Regions from separate parts of the Planococcus sp. APC 3900 genome, predicted to be linked through region 3. Evidence: riboswitches for the same ligand, from Rfam matches in the RefSeq annotation. Region 3 holds a riboswitch; each other region holds the start of a gene.

Region 1 (2,264 bases), on a different contig from region 3:
AGATTGCAACTTCGAGGTCAGGATCGATATCCACACCATACTCGCGTTTGTAAAAATTCACAGCGGCTTGACGCAGTTCCGCTATGCCGCGAAAAGGTGAATATTTATGCGTTTTTGGATCGGCTGCAGCGGTTTGCAGGGCTTTGATAATATGATCGGGCGTCGGCTGGTCGGGATTGCCTTGGCCAAGATTGATGACATCGCGTCCTTCAGCGATTGCTTTGCTTGTTTTGGCCACCAGTGAAGCGAAAAACTGCGTGGGCAAGTTTTGGAGCCGTTTTGAAAAGTCCATGTGATTCTCCTTATTTTCGAAATAATTGCACTTCTACTTCAAATCTTATAGAGTTGAAGGTAACTTGTCTAGTGGAGGAGAAACGAATGAAAATTGCATGCGTTCAAATGGATATCGCTTTTGGTCAGCCGGAATTGAATTATCGGAAGGTCCTGGATTATTTAACGGAAGCGGCAAGCAATGGAGCGGAGACGATCGTCTTGCCTGAAATGTGGAATACAGGATATGCATTGACCGAACTGGATACATTGGCAGACAGCACAAACCGGACAGTGGAATTGCTCAAAAGTTTTGCGAAAGAGCATAAAGTCAATATTGTGGGTGGCTCTGTTTCGACTGAAAAAAACGGAGGATTCTATAATACGATGTACGTTGTCGACAAAGACGGCGGGCTGGTTTCGGAATACGATAAAGCTCACCGTTTTTGTTTAATGGATGAACATATCCATCTTGAAGAAGGCGATACACTTGGCACATTCGAATTGGATAATCAGACATACGGAGGCGTCATTTGTTACGATATCCGTTTTCCTGAATGGATCCGTGCCCAGGCGCTGAACGGTGCAAAACTTGTATTTGTATCAGCGGAATGGCCCGAAGCGCGGATTGATCATTGGCGCATCTTGTTGCAGGCACGCGCCATCGAAAACCAAATTTTTATTGTCGCCTCGAACCGTATCGGCAGTGATCCAAACAATGAATTCGGCGGCAGCACGATGGTGATCGCTCCCTGGGGAGAAGTTCGTTTGGATATGAAGAAAGAGGAAGGCATTGGTTATGCAGAAATCGATTTGGATGAAGTAGAGGAAGTCCGGAAGCGCATTCCGGTATTCGCCGATCGCCGTGAGCAATTGTACGAAAAATTCAAAAAGTAGATTGACACTCGCTGGGGATGCCTGTAACATAAAATTCAATTAAATAACTTAAACTTATCAAGAGAGACTGAGGGACAGGCCCTGTGACGTCCGGCAACCCCCGATTGGGAAGGTGCCAAATCCAACGGAACCCAATGTTCCGAAAGATAAGTCGAGAAACTAAATTTTTCGATGCTTCTTTCTTGATGAAAGAGGCATCTTTTTATTGGCGGGAGGAAGCTATGATACAGATTGAGAAATTGACGAAAACTTACACAACTAAGCATGGCACCGTCACTGGAGTGGATAATGTTTCATTGGAAATCGGAAAAGGTGAAATTTTCGGCATCGTCGGCTATTCAGGTGCCGGCAAAAGTTCGCTGATCCGTTGCATCAACTTGCTTGAACGGCCGACTTCCGGCAGCGTCACAGTAGATGGCAATGATTTGACCAAACTACACAGTGAAAAATTGAGAAAAGCCCGTTTGAAAATCGGCATGATTTTTCAGCATTTCTACCTGATCAGCCAAAAGACGGTGTACGAAAATATCGCTTTTGCGCTTCGGGCTGCAGGCACTCCATCTAAAAATCTGAAAGGCCGCGTGGAGGAATTGTTGGAAATGGTCGGTTTATCAGATAAACGCGATGTTTATCCAGCTCAATTGAGCGGTGGACAGAAACAGCGTGTCGGCATCGCACGGGCATTAGCCAACAATCCGGCCGTTTTGTTATGTGATGAAGCAACATCGGCACTGGATCCGAATACCACATTGTCCATTTTGCGTTTATTGAAAGACATCAATCTTAAATTGAACATCACAATTGTACTGATTACGCATGAAATGAATGTCGTCAAGGAAATCTGTGACCGCATGGCCGTCATGCAAGGTGGCCGTGTCATTGAAGAAGGTCAGGTCTACGACATTTTTGCAGATCCTCAAAAGGAATTGACTAAGGAATTCATCTCCAGCGTCGTCTCTTTCAATGTTCCGGAACATCTGTTGAGCGAATTTACGGGTACAGTAGTGAAAGTGTTGTTCAAAGGGGGAGTGGCCGGAGAAGGCGTAATTTCCGATATGCTGCAGAATTATCCGGTCAAAGGAAACTTTTTGCATGGA
Region 2 (2,264 bases), on a different contig from region 3:
AGAAACTCTTCTTCAATTTCGCCACTTCCAGCTGCAGTTTGCGGTCGTTCCAAATCGCTTCTGCTGCTGCCTGCAGCTGTGGTTCGTAATCATTGGTGTCAACATCAAAAAATGGATCGGTAAAAATCAGGTCTTCTGTGATTTTGCATAGTTCCGGATTGGAAAACTCAGCAGCCAAGCGTTTTTTCTCAAAAGGATGCAGCCCATAATCAGAAGTGTGGAACAAAGTCTGTGCCAGGTATTCGCCGATATCCTGTGACAGCCTTGGAAATTGCCGGCCGTTGATCAAGCCTTCCCGCGCAATTTCGAGATGCGATAAATCTTCCATCACCGTTATAGCCAATGCTTCGTCCGTTGCATGGACGGCCGGCACCAAAGACGGCACAAACTCGCCGTGCTTCTTCAGAACATTGGCTTCGATCGTCGCACGCTTCAATGTCAGCGGCCAACTTTCGCCGATGACTTTGGCATATGGCAAAGCCTGCTTGATGATCAGCCTCTTGCCTGTGGCTGCCTCTTCAATTTGAAAAACATAATTTAAATTGCCGTCGCCGATTTCCCGGCACGTCAATTGAGCTTTATGATCAAATGCTTGAATAGTTTTCGCCAATTCGATGGCAGCTTCTTCGGTTAATGATTTATAGGTGGTTGGAGCCGTAAGTGTCATGGTCAATCTCCCTTTCTCTGCAATATAAAAAGCCTCTTTCCAAAAGAAAGAGGCCAGAATAAGAGATCCCATGCCTCTTATCTTTCAGAAAATAAATTTCTGATGGAATTAGCACCGTGCCTTACAGGATATTCATCCTGGCGCCAAAGCGCCCCGTCTCACAACGGTATTACGGTCGGTTGCTGGGCGTCATCGGGCCAAAATCCCTCTGCCAGCTCTTGATAAGAGTACTGCTTGTCGTGCTATTAAGTTCTGAAATGAATCCTATCACGATTCAGAATTGACTGTCAATCACATTTTTTAAATAAAAACAATTTTGCAACAATGCTGTTGACAGATTTCGGTGCGCATGAAATAATCAGAATTACTTTACTCTATTAAAGCAGTTCTATCATTTCGAACGATCATTTCTTTTTACGCTGAGATTCTATAAGTAGGACCAGCCCAAAAAACTTACCCAATTTCATATCTTTCTTATTCAGAGCAGGTGGAGGGACAAGCCCTACGATACCCGGCAACCGGTCCAATAGTGGACACGGTGCTAATTCTTGCAGCCAGAACCGATGGCTGAGAAATAAGAAGTTGTTAAAGCCCTTAACCTCTTCTTATTTGAAGAGGTTTTTTATTTTTTAAAATTGCATGGGAGTGTTGAATACATGAGCATCTTGACTGCTACTTATCAATTATACGGAAAGCCTGGTTCTTTTGAGAAAAAGGCGGAAGGCATCGCTTTGGGTCTGACGATCGGCTCCTGGACCGATTTGCCGCTCCTCGAACAGGAGCAGCTGAAACACCATAAAGGAAACGTCGTTTCCGTTAAGGAATTTGAAGAAATCAACCATCCATTGAAACCCGAACTGGTCAAAGCGGAAGTTGCTGTCGCTTATCCGTCCGCCAATTTCTCTGCTGACCTTCCGGCCATCTTGACCACGGTTTTCGGAAAATTGTCATTGGACGGAGAAGTGAAGTTAGTGGATTTGGATTTCAGCCACGACTTGCTCAGCCATTTTCCCGGCCCACGCTTCGGCATTGAAGAAATCCGCAACACACTTGGCGTAGCCGGACGACCGCTTCTGATGAGCATATTCAAAGGCGTCATCGGCCGCGATCTGGATTTTCTGTCTGCTCAATTGCGTGAACAGGCATTGGGTGGTGTGGACTTGGTCAAAGACGATGAAATTTTATTCGACAATCCACTGACTCCATTTGAAAAACGAATCACCACTGGCAAAGACGTACTGACAAGCGTTTATGAAGAAACAGGCCATCGTACACTTTATGCGGTGAACTTGTCAGGGCGAACTTCCGAACTGAGAGGAAAAGCACGAAAAGCACGTGAACTTGGAGCGGATGCTTTACTGTTCAATGTTCATGCGTATGGGCTCGATGTACTGCAGGAACTGGCTGAAGATGATGAAATTGCTTTGCCGCTCATGGCACATCCGGCTTTCAGCGGCGCTTTCACTTCTTCCGCTTTCTATGGTCTCGCTACACCGCTCGCACTCGGGAAATTGATCCGCTATGCAGGAGCTGACTTCTCCCTGTTTCCTTCTCCTTACGGCAGTGTTGCGTTGGAGAAAACAGCGGCCCTTGCGCT
Region 3 (2,264 bases):
GAGCGGAAAAACTGGCAGCGTTTTTGGCTGGTGGATCCACTCGACGGCACGAAGGAATTCATCAAACGCAATGGTGAGTTCACCGTCAACATCGCTTTAATAGAAGAGAACTATCCGGTTTTGGGTGTGATTTACGTGCCGGCCATGGATGTTTTCTACTACGGTGAAGAAAACAGCGGCGCATTTAAATTGGAAGCTGCTTCAGCTGGAAAGTTTGAAAAAGCCGATGAATTATTCGAGGGAAGCATTCTGTTGACTGCAAAAAAAGCTTTAGACCGGACTCGAATCGTAACAAGCCGTTCGCATATGTCCGCTGAAACACAGGAATTCATCGATCGGATAAACGACGATAGCCAACCAATCGAACAGATATCGGCAGGCAGTTCACTGAAGTTTTGTCTGGTAGCAGAAGGGGGAGCGGATTATTACCCCCGCTTTGCGCCGACTATGGAATGGGATACGGCAGCCGGCCAGGCGATTGTCGAAGCAGCTGGCGGAGTTGTGCAGAGCGTTAAAGACCAAACCCGCTTTTCCTACAACAAAGAAAGCCTGAAGAATGGCTGGTTTTTGGCAAGAATCTAAAAAGCTTAAGGCTAGTGAATGAAGAAAATGGAAACTCTTTATTGCAGAAAGTAAATAAATGATATTTTCAGAGTTTTATTGACAGTTATCTTTTATTGCTATAGTATTTAGAGAAATTATTAAAACCAAGTAATCTTATAAGGTATTTCTTATCGTGAGAGGTGGAGGGACTGGCCCTTTGAAGCCTCGGCAACAAGTTCTGGTTTTTGACCGGATACACTGTGCCAATTCCAGCAGGTTCCATTGGGATCTGGAAGATAAGAAGACAGGCCCCGCAAACTGCGAATTGGTACCCTCTCTTCTTGTTCCATTGGAAGAGGGGGGTTTTTTATTTTAGTGGTACGGAGGAATATCCAACCAACGGGACTGCTTACTGAAAATCTTTAATTCAATATATAGAAGTTTAAAGGAGGAAGTTAGGATGAGCCACGCTGTTTCGTACGAGCAATTTACTGGAGATCCATTTAAAGATTTGGCACCGACCGATCTCTTGAAAGGGGCTGCTGATATTCTGCAATGGGCCTATGAATCCTATGGAGAGAATATTGTCTATGCTTGCAGCTTTGGGGCAGAAGGCATGGTGCTGATTGATTTGATCTCCAAGGTGAAAAGCGATGCCGAAGTGGTGTTTCTCGATACCGACGTCCACTTCAACCAAACTTATGAACTGATTGAACGCGTTAAGAAGCGCTACCCGAAATTGAATATCCGGATGAAAAAGCCGGAATTGACGTTAGAAGAGCAAGCCAGCCAGTTCGGTGATGAACTATGGAACAGCCAGCCGGATAAATGCTGTGATATCCGCAAGGTCAAGCCGTTGGAACAAACACTTTCGGGTGCACAGGCTTGGATTTCAGGCCTTAGAAGAGAGCAGTCAGCCAGCCGCAGCAAGACGGATTTCATCAACAAGGACAACCGGTTCAAGTCGGTTAAAGTTTGTCCGCTGATTCATTGGACATGGGACGATGTTTGGCAGTATATCCAATTGAATGGCCTGGAATACAACATTCTGCATGACGAAGGTTATCCGAGCATCGGCTGCAAGCATTGCTCTTTTGCAGTGACGACTGATGGAGACAGCCGCGACGGCAGATGGAAAGGCTTTGCGAAAACTGAATGTGGCCTGCATACATAATTAGGCCGGCAATAGAGTAAATTACCGATCAGAAAATGGCATAATCATCGTTTCTCTGGTTGAAAAAAGGAGTCTAGGAAGCTTATGAAAAAAGTCTATTTAGTGGGTGCAGGTCCAGGCGACCTTGATTTGATTACAGTGAAAGGGTTGAAAGCCATTCAGAAGGCTGATGTCATCCTTTATGATCGCTTAATAAACCAGGAATTGCTGGACGAAGCGAAAGAACATGCCCAATTGATTTATTGCGGCAAAAAACCCGATAACCATTCCTTGAAGCAAGAAGAAATCAACGAGCTGCTTTGCCGGTTCGCATTGCAGGGGAAAATCGTGACACGTTTAAAAGGAGGCGATCCTTTCGTCTTCGGCAGAGGCGGAGAAGAAGCAGAGGCATTGGTGGACCACAATATCCCGTTTGAAATTGTTCCAGGTATCACAGCGGGCATTGCAGCGCCGGCTTACGCCGGAATTCCGGTCACTCACCGTGATTACAGTTCTTCCGTAGCCTTTATTTCAGGAGTCAGCAAAGTGGGCGTCGACCAGGATGAAT

Evidence for each region. A riboswitch is a leader RNA that binds a small molecule or an ion and turns the genes downstream of it on or off. The one in region 3 is predicted to bind S-adenosylmethionine.
Region 1: it holds a riboswitch for S-adenosylmethionine, as region 3 does, so the genes downstream of both, QMA04_RS02540 (methionine ABC transporter ATP-binding protein) here and QMA04_RS09250 (phosphoadenylyl-sulfate reductase) in region 3, are expected to answer to the same signal.
Region 2: it holds a riboswitch for S-adenosylmethionine, as region 3 does, so the genes downstream of both, mtnW (2,3-diketo-5-methylthiopentyl-1-phosphate enolase) here and QMA04_RS09250 (phosphoadenylyl-sulfate reductase) in region 3, are expected to answer to the same signal.

Annotation. Positions count from the first base shown of each region.
Region 1 is NZ_JASDCT010000001.1:513,028-515,291, forward strand. Features, by position in the region: gene QMA04_RS02530 (pyridoxal phosphate-dependent aminotransferase) at 1-292, opposite strand, end outside; gene QMA04_RS02535 (carbon-nitrogen family hydrolase) at 379-1,167, shown strand; SAM riboswitch class I at 1,219-1,320, shown strand; gene QMA04_RS02540 (methionine ABC transporter ATP-binding protein) at 1,389-2,264, shown strand, end outside.
Region 2 is NZ_JASDCT010000001.1:143,064-145,327, reverse strand. Features, by position in the region: gene mtnK (S-methyl-5-thioribose kinase) at 1-667, opposite strand, end outside; SAM riboswitch class I at 742-895, opposite strand; SAM riboswitch class I at 1,139-1,248, shown strand; gene mtnW (2,3-diketo-5-methylthiopentyl-1-phosphate enolase) at 1,324-2,264, shown strand, end outside.
Region 3 is NZ_JASDCT010000004.1:28,395-30,658, forward strand. Features, by position in the region: gene cysQ (3'(2'),5'-bisphosphate nucleotidase CysQ) at 1-582, shown strand, start outside; SAM riboswitch class I at 729-846, shown strand; gene QMA04_RS09250 (phosphoadenylyl-sulfate reductase) at 1,004-1,717, shown strand; gene cobA (uroporphyrinogen-III C-methyltransferase) at 1,802-2,264, shown strand, end outside.